Linked DNA regions of Gimesia maris. The protein of the gene in region 2 interacts with the protein of the main gene of each other region in a pairwise test. Links are inferred from orthologs where the notes say so. Each region holds a gene or a part of one and is shown on either strand. Other genes may lie near its edges.

The links. The genes of interacting proteins can lie anywhere in the genome.
Region 1: the proteins of GmarT_RS11805 (region 2) and GmarT_RS10200 interact in binary tests that used the Escherichia coli proteins (3 or more experiments, as listed by UniProt). The link is inferred for Gimesia maris from one-to-one orthologs.

The regions. Positions count from the first base shown.
Region 1 is NZ_CP042910.1:2,761,093-2,768,087, reverse strand. What follows is about bases 2,354-5,268. They hold GmarT_RS10200 (peptidoglycan D,D-transpeptidase FtsI family protein), read right to left. Parts: upstream 4,746-5,268; coding sequence 2,961-4,745; downstream 2,354-2,960. Other genes in these bases: GmarT_RS10195 (hypothetical protein), read right to left, coding at 4,820-5,134; GmarT_RS10205 (tetratricopeptide repeat protein), read right to left, coding at 2,354-2,627. Also shown: more of GmarT_RS10205, read right to left, coding at 24-2,353; GmarT_RS10190 (LysM peptidoglycan-binding domain-containing protein), read right to left, coding at 5,322-6,995. UniProt on the Escherichia coli protein: Essential cell division protein that catalyzes cross-linking of the peptidoglycan cell wall at the division septum. Required for localization of FtsN.
Region 2 is NZ_CP042910.1:3,168,596-3,176,580, reverse strand. What follows is about bases 5,025-7,985. They hold GmarT_RS11805 (FtsW/RodA/SpoVE family cell cycle protein), read right to left. Parts: upstream 7,255-7,985; coding sequence 5,794-7,254; downstream 5,025-5,793. Other genes in these bases: mraY (phospho-N-acetylmuramoyl-pentapeptide-transferase), read right to left, coding at 7,476-7,985; murG (undecaprenyldiphospho-muramoylpentapeptide beta-N-acetylglucosaminyltransferase), read right to left, coding at 5,025-5,707. Outside these bases: ATP-dependent Clp protease ATP-binding subunit ClpX, read left to right, coding at 1-824; GmarT_RS11835 (FHA domain-containing protein), read left to right, coding at 920-1,462; GmarT_RS11830 (DUF4440 domain-containing protein), read left to right, coding at 1,495-1,881; GmarT_RS11825 (DNA-binding transcriptional response regulator), read left to right, coding at 1,901-2,275; GmarT_RS11820 (aspartate kinase), read right to left, coding at 2,374-4,170; more of murG, read right to left, coding at 4,550-5,024.

The sequences.
Region 1 (6,995 bases), 410 kb from region 2 along the record:
TGTCCCCTGGTAATTTCTCAGTTTCAGGCACCATTCACTGGCGGCAGGGCGCTGGTTCGACTGTCAGAATCACGAAACTCGCGCGACCAGTCCAGCCAGCGATTCCATTCTTCTCGTCCCAGGTTCGTCGCTCCGGACTCGAACACACTGTCAGGCATCTGTTTCAAAATTATTTTGGCCTGTTCCAGCATGCTTTTAGCTTCATTTTTTTTCCCTAATGCTTCGTAACAGCCCGACATCTTCATATACGCAATCAACACTTCCGTACATTGCGGGTACCGGTTTACGGCATCGTGATACGATTTAATTGCCTCGGCGTACTCTTCCGTCAGATACAAGATGTGCGCTTTTCCAAAACAGCTCGACTTGAGTAACTGCTTTCCCAGTGCATCAAGTCTGTCTCGATTTTCCAACTGACGCAGATCCCGATTCAGATATTGAAGTTGTGTCAGAGCCTGATTCAAATAGCCAAACTGCTTCCGTTTTAATTCCTGTCGGGCGTTGTCTGTCCTGGCTTCCTTCATCTCCCGGAGTGGTTGATCTGACAGATTCTGTAAAGACCGGGCCAGCAGATAGCGTGCTTCCGATATTTTTTCTGATTCTGGATAACGTTTGACATATTCGGTCAGACGTCGTGTGGCCTCTTCATAATAACGATTCTGCCTCGAACCTGTGATCTGTCCTTCCGGCGCATCTTCTGCGGTCTCGCTCTGTTTTTCTGACTCGGCAATTTTTCCCTGGTGAAAATTCAACTTACCCAGCGAAAACAATGCATCCCCCCACTGTTTTGCTTTGGGGGTTAACTGGCTCGACTCCAGAATCTCTTTCCATACGGCTTGAGCCTGATCAAGTTCATTCTTTTCCAGATAAACAATCCCCAGTAAATACTGGGCCTCAAAGGCAGAGACATCGGTCGGGTAATTTGTCATCACTCGTTCGAAGTGGTTAATCGCTTCATCAAGCCGATCCAGCTCCAGTAAAATCTCACCTCGCTGAACGAGAGCCTGCGGCATTTGCTTTTCCGGATTCGTATTGATGAACCGTGTCAGCACTTTGAGCGCGGTTTCGAAATCCAGACCTTTTTGAAAGTGATCTGCGGAGATGGCAAGAATATCTCCATATCGATCCGAAGTCGTCAATCGACGGGCGAGTTCAAAATAGGCACGCCCGCTCTGCTTCCAGTGTTCATTCAATTCGCCTCTAAGAGACTCCTGCTCTGTGACAGTTGCTTCTTCATAGCGGCGTTGCAGATATTCCGCCCAGCGACGATTGGCATTCGCAGCCAGTTCCTTCGACTGGACTTCCGGCAGCAAAGGAGGCAGATAATCAGAGAGTTGAATCGCCGCATTGAAGTAGGTCACGTCATCTTTGATCCGGTCTTCATCCACCCAGTCGTTCCATGCATTCAGAACATATGTCTTCACGCTCTGCAGACTGATCCAGCGATTGCGGAATTCATCCGGACTGTGAATGGACCGCAACGCAGTCCGATAAGCAATCAGGGATTCTTCGGTACGACCATTTTTCCGTAGTAATTCAGCCAGACGCAGAAATGCCGCCAGGCCTTCCTGCGTTCCGGCATAGCGATGAGTTGTCTGTTCAAAAAAATCAATGGCACCATCAGCATCACCAAGCGACTCGGCACACACTCCCATCAGGTAGGAAGCCTGCCTGGAAAATTTACGCTCCAGCCCCAGATTGTCTTTGACCGGCGCCAGAATCGTTAATGCTTCCTTGTAATTCCCTTCCGCCATCAGAGTTTGTGCCTGAAACACCAGTGTCACCTGATTCACAGACTCCTGCTGCTTGACCCGGTCCAGTACCTCCTGTGCCTCAGTATTCTTGCCTTGCGCCAGGAAAATCTGTGCACGCTGCAAATACAATCGATCCCGCATCTCAGGATCCAGATCTTCCAGTTGCAGACACTCTGAATTCAAATCAAATGCCTGCTTTAACTCAGACGGTTCTTTGTGATCGAGATAAATGTCCGTCAGCGACATGGATGCATTTAACTTATTTTCTGCAAACGTACTGACAGCTTCTTCCAGCAGCGGGCGCGACTTTTGAATGGAACCTGACTTGTAGAGACTGGTACCAAGTGCATAGCACCATTCTGGACGATGTTCCTGATCAATGGCCCTGCGTTCTGCTTCTCTCAGATAACGGCTGGCGATCAGATACTGGTGATCCTGAGCTTCCCCATGCAGTTCTTCCGCATTCTGGAAAGCAACAACACCAAAAATAAAGTACAAAGCACCCGGGAAATCCGGATCCAGATATTCCTGTTTTTTCAGTGCATAAGCCAGTTCAAGTGCCTCGGACCGTGTTTTGGTATCTGTCGATGACCCCAGAATCTGCAGTGCTTCTGCCAGTGTTTCTTTCGGAGTCTTTTCCGGTTCACCAGAGAGAGACATCAGATATCCACCCAGCAGAAGAAGTACAGGCACGATACCCGCCAGAATCTTCCAACGCGATTTGACAAAGCCTGTGACACGAGCGCGCAATGCAACCGAATCAGAGGCAGCAGACTCGATATCTGCATCTCCGGATTTTTTTTCAGGTGGGTCCTGCACGGCGACGTTCGCTGACTCATCTGATTCTGGTTGTGCTTTTGTTTCTTTGGCCATGACTGCGCTACCTGTGATGAAACCGGCTCGTCCTCAACAGGGACGCGTAACCTGATTCGATATCAGCAGGTGATTGAGGGGATGGAAAATGGAAGTAATCAGCAGAATTGTTGAAATGAATTGTAGTATTCCACAAAGGGAAGAAATCCGCTTCGCAGAAATAATCTGAGAGTGTTGTGATGGTTCAGGAATTGAATAGGAGAGAGGTGTAACTTGAGTATTAATACAAAAAAAAGCGAATTTTTGTCAATATTGATTCAAGTCAGCCCCAGAAAACTGGGCAGTGAGCAGCTCCTGTTTCCTGCAAATCACAAAACAGGTAAACTGACGAATTCAGCGAAGCGCATTTCGCAATCGTTGTGCCGTCCGTTCCGGAGGCGTCTCACTGGAATGATCAAAGGGAACCCGCTGATACATCAATGTCTGCTTCAGGATTTCTGCGGCAGGAGGCCCGGCTATCGTTCCCCCATAATGGTTCTCGCCCACAGAAGGTTCATTCACCACAACCAGCACAAGAACACGTGGATCATGTGCCGGGGCACCACAAATAAAAGAACTGACATGTAACTCGGAAGAATACTTACCTGTTTTCGGATCGGGCTTTTGGGCGGTTCCGGTCTTCCCAAACACCACATACTCCTCAAGCTGAGCTTTCCTCCCGGTCCCTCGTGTTACCGTTTCCACCATAGGAACCTGAACCAGCCAGTCAGCGACTTCCGGAGAAACAATCGGTGTGGAAACAAGGGGGCGTACCTGATCTGACTCTTCTTCAGAACGGGGAAAGTAATTATGATCAATCTGATCACGGATCAAACGCGGATTCAACAATTTCCCCTGATTCGCCAGAGCCACATGTCCAGTAATCAGTTGCACCGGCGTGACAGCGATTTCCTGGCCCATCGGTACTGAACCCGTCGAATAGATATTCCAGCGTTTTAAGGGTCTGACTATCCCTCCCAGTTCACCGGGCAGCTGGATACCGGTCTTCTGCCCAAAACCGAACGCCGTCACTGCCTCATACAGTCCCGGATTGGTCAGTTTCTCTCCAATTTTCGCCATACCAATGTTGCTCGACTTTACGAGCACATCCGTCACGCTCAACAGCCCGTAACTGTGATGATCGTGCAACAGTCGCTTTCCCATACGGTATTCGCCATGCTCACAATCAAATTCATCCTCGGTTTGAATCAATCCCTTTTCGAGCGCCGCTGCGACAATAAACGGCTTGAGTGTGGAACCAGGCTCATAGATCGAAGCAATCGCTGTATTTTTCCAGGCAGATTCATCAATCCCCTCAGGATGATTCAGATCGAAAGTCGGAACCGATGCCATCGCCAGGACTTCACAGGTTTTGACATCCATTACGATCGCACAGGCACTTTTGGGCTTCCACTCTTCGACAATGGACTGGAGTTGCCGTTCCGTGTAGAGCTGAATAATGGAATCCAGCGTCACCACCAGCGTCTCCCCGTTTCTGGCCGCGACGCGGGAGTCATTGCGTACTTCAATCACGCGGCCATGCGCATCGCGAATCAGAAAACGATAACCGTCCTGACCACAAATCAGATGGTCAAATGCTTCTTCCAGCCCCCCCTGACCTTTCCCATCAATATCCCGCAGTCCGAGAGCATGTGCTGCTAAAGCACCTTGTGGGTACTGTCTGCGGTATTCCTGCCGAAACCCCCAGACAGCATCTGAGAGACCCAATGCCCGGATCGCTGACAGTTCCTGATCAGAGAGACGCCGTTTGACCCACAGGAACAGTTTGTCCTGGTTTTCATTTAACCGTTTGCGAAACGCAGCCGCATCCAGTTGCAGAATGTCGCAGATCCGGTCGACTTTCTTCTTATTTTCCAGGCGCTGGGGAACAACATACAGGCTGTTACTGACAATGGTCGTTGCCAGCAGTCGACCGTTCCGATCAAGAATGTCTCCTGGTCGCGCGGGAATTTTTTCTTTATAGACCTGCTGTCGAGCCACAACCCGGGCAAACTGTCGATGTCCAATGTATTGCAGATAGACCAGCCGCCCCGAAATCACCAGCCAGGCCAGCACCACCACCAGAACCAGGCTCCAGGTGCGCCAGCTGTTTCGCAGATTCGATGGTACCAAATTCAAGAATTGCTTCTCCCGCAGAACTGCCTGCTGCTGATCACCGCCCGACGACAGACTACAATATCATGCAGACAGTATTATTTTTCTGCCTGTCCCTTATGAGGATTTAAATGCCATTGCAGCAACGGCATCTCGCGACGGTTGCTCAGAGCAGGCTGCTGATTGGATTCGACATCCAGTTCCCCGCGTTCGATCGAGTTCAACACCTGACGGGGTGAACCCGCGCGTTGTGTTGCCAGCTTCATCTTCGCATGAGCATTCACCAGAACATCCAGCTGATAATGCTGCCGACTGACCAGTCGTTTCAGCTTCAGACTCTCTTTTTCGAGTGCAATTCCAATCAGAGAGACGGCAACCGCCAGTAAGATTGCACTACTGAAACGGAATAACATCCAATCGACCTTCCTCACCAGCGAGAATGTTAGAGAGCATCACATTTAATCAGAGCGTCTGTCAATCTGATATTCTCGGTCCAAATAGACCTGGAGACGCGATAGTCAAACTGGACACAGTCTATCAGGAAGTTCGCCGCTGGCTAAGTTGATAATGAAACAGGAGGCACCATTGCGCCTGTATTCACTATCGGCTGGATGAGTTTCCAGGAACAAGACTGACCCGGCTGGCATCATAAGGCAGTTGCAATTCTGTTCCAATTTGAAGCTTGTTCGGGTTTTGCAGTCTCTGCCGGTTAATCTGATAAATCTGATACCAGCGGGAAGACCGTCCCAGATGCTTCTGTGAAATATCAGTCAATGTGTCGTTGCTACCCACGCGGTACATGGGGCGTCCATCGGTACTGATAAAAAACCCGGCTGTTTTACCTGGTTTGCGGACGGCAGTACTACCGGTAAACTCGCTGACTGTCGTCTGGGTTATCTTATGGCTGGCCTGGTATCGTGCTTCAATCGCAGCCTGATCAGGCGCAATCAATTTCAAACCGGGTTTCATTTTGCGAGGATCACTGACCCGACTCTTATTGATCTGCGCCAGCAGTTGAAAATAACGACCGGTTCCATACAGTTTTTTCGAAATCGTCCAGAAATTCTCACCATTTTGAACGACATATTCCCCGCCGACTGCTGTCGCAGACTGCTGACTGAATGATTCTTCCTGAATCGCTCCAAACTCCTGGGTAGAAACTTCTTTTACAGGGGCAGGTCCGTCAAACAGCCCGCGTGCCTGTGGCTGATTTTCTGCGGTCATTTCGTCTTCACGAAACGTATTCGAATCAATGGCGGCTGCAGGACGTTTCACAGTCGTCACACTTTCTGCCTGTTGTGCTGAAAACTCTTCGGCTCGAAAATCCCCAAAACGCTCTTCAGTCTGAGCGACTTCCGTCTCGCTAAATTCCGAAACAGCGGGGCGTTCAAACTCCTCGTTAGCCATGGCCGGTGTTTCCGACTCAAAAGAATTCTCGAGTCCCGCAGCGGGAGCCTGAGGTTGTTCCTGGGCAAAACCGGAATCACTAAATTCGTCGAAACCTTTGGAATTGGAAATTTCAGTGATATTTACTTTGGCCGTCTTCTCAGCCACGGGATCAAATTTCTGCATCGGAACAGAATTTTTATCTTCCGCCAGACCAAAATCGTCAAACTCACTGGCAGCAGGCTGCTGAGACTGCATTGATTGAGCCGGTTCTGGCTCTGCTCCGAATGGATTTTCATCGACCTGAACGGTGTCTGTTCCCGTTTCAGCAGCAGAACCAAATTCATTTGCTGCAGGCTGCTCCATTAAGCCTGATTGATCGCTGGCTGCTGGTTGAGAAAAACCAGACGCCGGTTCATTACCAAATTCGTTCGCTGGAGGTGTTGCCGCTGGCTGCTGCGCAAACTGGTCGGCCCCGCCAAAGGGGTCCTGTTGCGGTTTATCAAAAGCGGCAGGTTCTGCCTGGTTCTGCATGCCATTCTGAAATTCATTCGCAGATGGATTCGAAAAATCATTTGCGGGTTGCGGCGGTGGATCAAACTGTTCAAATCCGTTATCCGACTGATTGGCAGCGATCTCCACAGGCTGCGCTGGCTCATTCTGTGATTGAAAGGCATTCTGATCGAACTGACTGGTTTCCGTTGCGGCTGATTGCGCCGGGCCAAACGGGTTATCCTGAGCCGACTGCTCGGCGGGAGTTGAAAAGCCTGTATCTTCAGCCGGAGGATTAAAGTCACTGGAATGCTCGGCGACTTGACCCGTTGTTTTGGAGTCGTCGCTACCAGCTGCGAAAGGATCTACTTTCCCGGACGATTCCTCTACCTGCCC
Region 2 (7,985 bases):
CCACCACGCTAACCGAAGCCGGTTATGTGGGCGAAGATGTTGAGAACCTGTTACTCAAGCTGTTACATGCCGCCGATTTCGATGTCGAAGCTGCCCAGCGTGGTATTTTATTCATCGACGAAATAGACAAGATCGGCAAAACCAGCCAGAACGTCTCCATCACCCGGGATGTTTCCGGCGAAGGCGTTCAGCAGGCGTTGCTGAAAATGCTGGAAGGGACCGTTGCCAATGTGCCTCCGCAAGGTGGTCGCAAACATCCCGAACAGCAGTATATTCAGCTCGACACCAGTAACATCCTCTTTATCTGTGGCGGTACCTTTGTGGGACTGGAAGATATTGTCGGGAAACGACTGGGGCGAAAAACAATCGGTTTCGGACAGAATAACCAGCAGAAGAAAGTACAGGAACGGTCTAAAAATGACCTGCTGGCACAGGCATCCGTGGATGACGTGCTGGAATTCGGTCTGATTCCGGAACTCCTGGGACGTCTGCCCGTACTCTCTTCTCTCTCCCAGCTCGGCGAGGGAGACCTTGTACGTGTTCTGACCGAACCCAAGAATTCTCTGGTCAGGCAGTTCCAGAAATTCTTCGAAATGGAAAAGGCCGAACTGGAATTCACTGACGGTGCACTGCACGAAATCGCCCGTATTGCTCAAAAGAAAAATACGGGAGCACGTGGCTTACGCAGTGTCATTGAACAGGCCATGTTCGATATCATGTACGAACTTCCCGAACAGGAAGCCGGCAAGAAATATGTGGTCACTCCGGAAATCATCCAGGGTACTGAACAACTTTTCCCCAGTGATGACTCTGCAGCCGCATAGACTTGCGTCAGCAGGGGGCCTATAATAGATCCAACGATCAACTAATTTCCCGCCGAAGCCTTACTTCGGCGGGTTTTCTTACGTGTGGTAGAGTCATGAAAATTCGTTTGAGTGTTCAAAGTTCGTCCCCTAAAACTAAAACCATGACGCTCACAAAAACGACTTTGATCGGAAGAGCTGCTGACTGCGATATCAAGCTGAAATCCGATCTGGTCAGCCGGCACCACTGCAAAATATTCCTGACCGGTTCTGTAGCCCTGGTCCATGATCTGGGCAGTTCCAATGGTACCTTCATTGATGGTCAGAAACTGACTCCGAAACGGGACACCAAGCTGATTCCCGGCTGCCTGCTGTCGATTGCCGACGTCAATTTTCAGGTCGACTACGATCCGCAAGTCTTTGTCGACGTCGGCTCGACAATCAACCTCAAATCACTGGAGGGGATCTTACCGGAAAATACTCTGACAGCAGTTTCTGATGATGTACGGTCACTGGACATTCCATTGCCGGAGCATCAAAAAAAATCGAGCGAAACGGCAACCATTGATGAGTACGTACCAGATCAGAGTTCTTCAGAAAATAAAAAGACCATTCAATTTCCAGAAATTGAACTAACGGATAAAATGGATCAAAACTGAACTCCATCAATCCGTTTCTGAAAGACTCATTCATGTCCGATAACGACGTACAAGAGTTGTTAAAACTCAGCAAGCAACTTCTGGATTCCATCGACCATAAAGACTGGAACACCTACACCAGTCTCTGCGATGAAGAGCTGACCGCCTTTGAACCGGAAGCCAGGGGGCACCTGATTTCAGGGATGGATTTCCATCGCTTTTATTTCGACATGAATCCCACGGGCAGGCCGCGCCAGTCGACCATCAGTTCGCCCATGGTCTCAATCATGGGCGAAGTCGCCCTCATTACTTATGTCCGCATTGTCCAGGCAATCGATGAACATGGCCACGATTCCAGTGCTGCCTGCGAAGAAACCCGCATCTGGCAGAAACAGGATGGGGAATGGCAACACGTCCATTTTCATCGCTCCACAATCTGAAAATACCCGGTAACCAATTATGACAAAACCAGCATCCCAGGTACTCATTCTCTGTTCGGACATCATGTTTTCGAGCCAGATTACCGGGGCCGCCCGACAGTTGGAATACACATTCTGTACCGTGCTCAGCACGCGTCAGGCCCTGGCGCAACTGGATGACACCATTCGCCAGGTTCTGCTGGTGGATCTCAACCAGCCCTCATTAAACTGGGAACAGCTGAAATCAATCCACCAGGAGCATCCCGCTCTCATCAGTGTCGCGTTTGGACCGCACGTGGATGTCGAAAAACTCGAAGCTGCCCGGGAAGCAGGCTGCTCAGAAGTCATGCCGCGGAGCAGATTCTCTGCACAACTTCCTCAGATCCTGGAGTCTGCGCTCGCTGAAGAGTTGTAAATGAATTCAGACCGAATCATATCTAACCAGAGCGGCACTCAAGCTAATAGACTCGTCCCAAATAGACCTGGAAACGCTACAGTAAAACGGGACACAGTCTAGCCCAGGTCGAATTTCTGCAACAGTCCCCGGTAAGCGGCTTCGCCCTGTTCATGATCGACAACGGCACTGATGCGGGTTTCGCTGGTGTTAATCATTTGAATGTTGATGCCCGCTTCCGCGAGCGCGCTGAACATGGACTGCCCCACACCCGTATGGCTGCGTAAACCAATCCCGACGACAGATAACTTGGCAATTTCAGCCTCGTGACTCAGTTCGGCATCGCCCCATTCTTTCAACAGCGGGCTCACCAGTTCCAGGCTTTTTTCCAGGGAAGTCCGCGGAACTGTAAATGACAGATGTGCCTGCTCGTCTTCTCCCATGTTCTGTACGATCATATCGACCGAAACGCCCCCCTCGGCAACGACCGAGAACAACCGCGAACAGATTCCCGGATTGTCAGGCAGATTTCTGACCGTAACGCGGGACTGGTTTTGATCCAGCAGCACTTCACTGACCACGATGTCTTCCATGTGAGACAGCTGATTAATAATGTCCTGCTCAAGCGTCGTCAAAACCTGGGCAGACTCACCTGTCTGCTGACCATCTGACAGCTTTTCATTGGTTGCAAACGAATAACTGGAAAGCTGATTCAACTCGAATCCGTTATGAATTACCTGGACCGCCTTTTCACACTGATCGCGGTTCACAAGCACGGTCAGCTTAATTTCACTCGTCGTAATCATGCCCACATTGATACCGGCTTCAGCCAGAATGGTAAACATGCGGCTGGCCACTCCGTAATGGTTCCGCATTCCGCAGCCCACGATGGAAACCTTGGATAGATTTGTGCCATGTTGGATTTTCCCGGCTCCGATTGCCTCGATGGCTTCGGTAGCAGCCGTCAATGTTTCTGCCAGATCGGACTGGGGAACGGTAAAGGAAACGCGGGCCAGACCTGCGGTTCCCACATCCTGCACGATCATGTCCAGGCAGATCTTACGCTCGGCCATCCGTGTGAAGATACTCCCCATGATCCCCGGTTCGTCAGGGATATCGGTCAGACTCACGCGCACTTCATCCCGTACGAATGCCACCCCGGTCACCACGGGGGCACCTTCCAGCGGTTGAACCGCAATCAGGGTTCCTTCTCCATCAGAAAAAGAAGGGCGTACTTTTAGAGGGACCTTATATTTTTTCGCGAACTCAATCGACCGGGAATGCATGACGCCCGCACCCAGACTGGCCAGTTCCAGCATTTCATCGTATGAGATGCTGTCGATTTTATGTGCTTCCGTAACAATACGGGGATCGGTGGTAAATACACCTTCCACATCCGTATAAATTTCACACATGTCCGCATCCAGCACGGCAGCCAGGGCAGTCGCCGTCGTATCACTGCCACCACGCCCCAGTGTTGTGATATTCCAGTCTTTATCCCGCCCCTGGAATCCAGCGGCGATCACAATTTTTCCTTCATTCAGAGCAGCACGCATCCGCTCGGTAGAGATTGAAATAATCCGGGCTTTGGTGTGGGAAGAATCGGTCACGACCCCGATCTGCGACCCTGTCAGGCTGATCGCTTCGACTCCCAGCTTATGCAATGCCATCGCCATCAGAGCCACTGATTCCTGCTCGCCTGTCGAGAGCAGCATGTCCATCTCGCGCGGAGTAGGGTGGTCCGTTATTTCTGCAGCCAGCCTGACCAGTTCGTCTGTTTTTTTACCGCGCGCACTGACGACCATCACAACCTGGTGCCCCGCCTGTTGCATTTCGGTTGCCCGACGGGCCGCTGCCAGAATCTTACTGGTATCTGCTACACTCGTTCCACCAAACTTCTGGACAATGAGCGACACTTTCTCTCTCCGTTTCTCTGCAAAAAAATGAACAAACTACTGATTACACTGACCGGCGGTCGTGTTTAGAACGCATCACATTTCACCAGAGCACCCCACGGTCTAATATACCCGGTTCAGATGATCCTGGAGACGCTACAGTAAAACTGGACACAGTCTAGTCGACTCGACTCCATCTAATGAATGGAATTCTGTTTTGTCTGTGAATCAGGAATGGGAAAAGGTAACAAATCGACTCTGATTCGTGAATCATCAAACTTTGAGGTTTCGTTAAAACCAGAAAAAGCAGCCGGAAAAAAGGAACATCCCCCTCAGTTGCACTGTGAAAATGACTCTGGACGGAACCGAACAGTGTTCCCCTGAACACATTGCGGTCAATTCAACCAGAGATCAAAGACACCACTTCGTCAGCAACCCGAGTTGCTGCTGCAGGCAAAGCCAGGGGGCGCATGTTTTCCGCCATTTGCATTCGTCGCCCTTCATCAAACAGCAACTTCAAAACAGCATCCTGCAGCTGACCTGCCGTTAGTTCAGAATCAGGAGACTGTTCGACAATCGCAGCGGCCCCGTGCTGTTCAAAATAGCGGGCATTCAGTAACTGATGCTCATTCACCGACCCCGGATAGGGAATCAGAATTGTGGGGCAGCCGGCACAGGCCAGTTCGGCGAGAGTTGTCGCCCCTGAGCGGGAAATGACGAGATTAGCGCGAGCGTACCAGTCCAACAGCTCATCGAAGAAGGGCTGAATCGTCACATTCAGACGGGGAATCGCATCCACCAGTCTTTCATAAGCTTTTTCGACACGGTGAAAATCTTTTTCCCCCGCCTGATGCACGAGCCGAATAGTTTCCGGTAGCTGATCCTGAGACCGTTCCAGCATATTGATCACAGCAGAATTCACCGAGACAGCTCCCTGGCTGCCTCCCAGCACCAGGATCACAAATTCGCCATCTTTACCGCGAGAAGTAATCTCCTGCGCTGATTCAGCCAGTCGCCTGATTTCCGTCCGCACGGGATTGCCAGTCACCACGACGCGCGGCTTCTGCCTCGTCTCAATCTGGGAACGGTTCCAGATCGTATCGGGAAAGGAACTGCAGATCACATCAGCCCGCCCCAGAAGAAAGTGATTCGCTTTACCACAGACAATATTCTGTTCCAGCAGCATGATGGGCAGCTTTAAACGGGAAGCTTCCAGAATGACGGGCACACTCGCCATGCCTCCCAGGCCGATCACCAGTGCAGGCTTAGTCTCTCTTAAAAAGGAACGTCCCTTCCAATAGGCCTGGAAATGATTCACGAAAAAACGGAAGGGGTTTCGGAACGCCGTATTCAATGGAGCGACAGGCAGATCGACATGCTCATATCCGGTCCGCGCAATGATCTGTTGTTCGACTGACCGGTTGGTCCCCACAAAACTGATCCTGCAGTTCCCCCGTGAAACCAGTTCCGCCGCGACAGCCAGACCGGGAAGTAAATGGCCACCAGTGCCACCACCTGCAAAAACGATCGATTTGCCATCAAGAATCGAAGGGGACATATTAGAATGGGACTACCTGACAAGAGTGATGGAATCAAACTGATACATGCTTTACCAGCATAGAAACATCTCTCCTCAAATCCCAGCTAAGACTTCTCTTCTGACTCGAGATCTTCTTCATCCTCGTACTCTTCATCCTCGTACTCTTCATCCTCGTACTCTTCATCTTCGCACTCTTCATCTTCGCACTCTTCATCTTCGCACTCTTCATCTTCGCACTCTTCATCTTCGCACTCTTCATCTTCGCACTCTTCATCTTCGCACTCTTCATCTTCGCACTCTTCATCTTCGCACTCTTCATCTTCGCACTCTTCATCTTCGCACTCTTCGGAGGAATCCACCTCTAACGGTGTCTTCTCCTCAGCGAGAACAACCGCTTCATTCATGAGCAGTTCATCATTCTGATCGAGCTCGGGATCAATCACGAGATCGTCATCTGTCACAGAACGTGTCAGGCTGATAATAATTCCCAGCGAGAGCAGACTTACCATCAGGTTCGTACCACCATAACTGATTAAGGGATGCGAAATCCCTTTAGGAGGCACCATGGCGGTGACCACAGCCACATTGAGAATGGCCTGAAAAACCAACTGCATCAGTAAAGTCAGGCTGACCACATACGCGTAGGAATTCTGTTTCTGTGAGCGAATGATGTTCAAACCAGCCAGAAACAGACCAAGCCACAATCCGACAATCGCGAGAGTACCAATCAGCCCCAGTTCTTCACCAGCGACGGAAAACACAAAGTCGGTATTCGCTTCAGGAAGAAAGCTTAATTTTTGCGCCCCTTTTCCCAGCCCGGATCCAGAAACGCCGCCGGTTCCCAATGCCATGAGTGACTGCTTCAACTGGTACGGTGCCGATTCCCAGTTGGTCCAGGTATCCAGAAAACCGCTGATACGCTTCAACTGATAAGGACGTAACGCGACCAGCATTCCAACAGCAGGCAAGGCACACAGCAGTCCAACAATAAAGTTTCGGATCGGCCATCCCCCCAGAAAGAGGGCAATCATGACACCACCCGCCAGAAACAGGGTCGTGCCCAGATCGGGTTGCTTGATCACCAGGGGAATAATAATCGCCAGTGGAATCAGTAAGGGGACCGTCCCTTTGAACCAGTGTCTGACCGAACTGCGACGCTGTACCATCAAGCGCACTGTCAGCAGCGGGAGTGCAATTTTTGCCAGTTCCGAAGGCTGAAGAGAAACAGAACCAAACCGCAACCAGCGCTGGGCGCCATTCACCCGCGTTCCGATTCCAGGAATCAACACCAGTATCAGCAACACCACCGTTCCCCAGAAAAGCAGGGGAGCACGGTCGTACCAGAACCGGGCGGGAAGATACGAAGCACTCGATGCCACACAGGCCGCGATCGCCAGGAAGACCAGGTGCCTGGATAAATACACCTGCTCGAATTCGGTCGGCCAGGATGTGATGCTGGCACTGTGCACCATCAACACGCCGATCCCCAGCAGCGCGCAGGCCATCGAAATAAACAGGCTGCGATCGTGCTCCGGCTGAGAATCGATTGGGAATGATGACTTCATCGATAAACTCTCATTGATAATGAAGAATGCATATCAATGAAATCGACTTCAAAAACGATCAGCCCTGAATGGTAAGCCCTATGGGATATCACGATTTAGAAACAATCAGCAATGATGCGAACCAGCTGACAAAACCGCGCTAACAGGCCTTTTCCCAGCTCTGCTATTTCCGCTGATCAATAGAAACGGCACGATCGGAAATCCAGTCGCAACAGGTCAACTCAAGTCGCAATCTTCAAGCTGGAGATGGCAATGATCGCCAGCAGGGCAGAGCAGATCCAGAAACGGACCACAATCTTCATCTCATGCTGACCCTTAAACAGATAATGATTATGCAGCGGACTGCAGGCCAGCACACGCACGCCGGTCCGTCGATACCAGAAAACCTGAATGATCACACTCAATGTTTCCACCACAAAGACACCACCGGCGATGACCAGTAACGCTTCCTGGCGGATGACCAGCGCGGAAAATCCCAGTAGTGCCCCCAGAGGCAGCGAGCCCGTATCCCCCATGAAAACCTGGGCGGGATAACAGTTGAACCAGAGGAACCCCAGCACCGCGCCGACTGTGGCTCCCAGCAGAATACTTAACTCACCCGCTCCCGGAATGAAGGGGACCTGCAGATATTCCGCCATCACTTTATGTCCCGCCAGATAGGTCAGGCCGGCGAAGGCAGAACCGGCAAATACCATGCAACCGCTGGCCAGACCGTCCAGGCCATCCGTCAG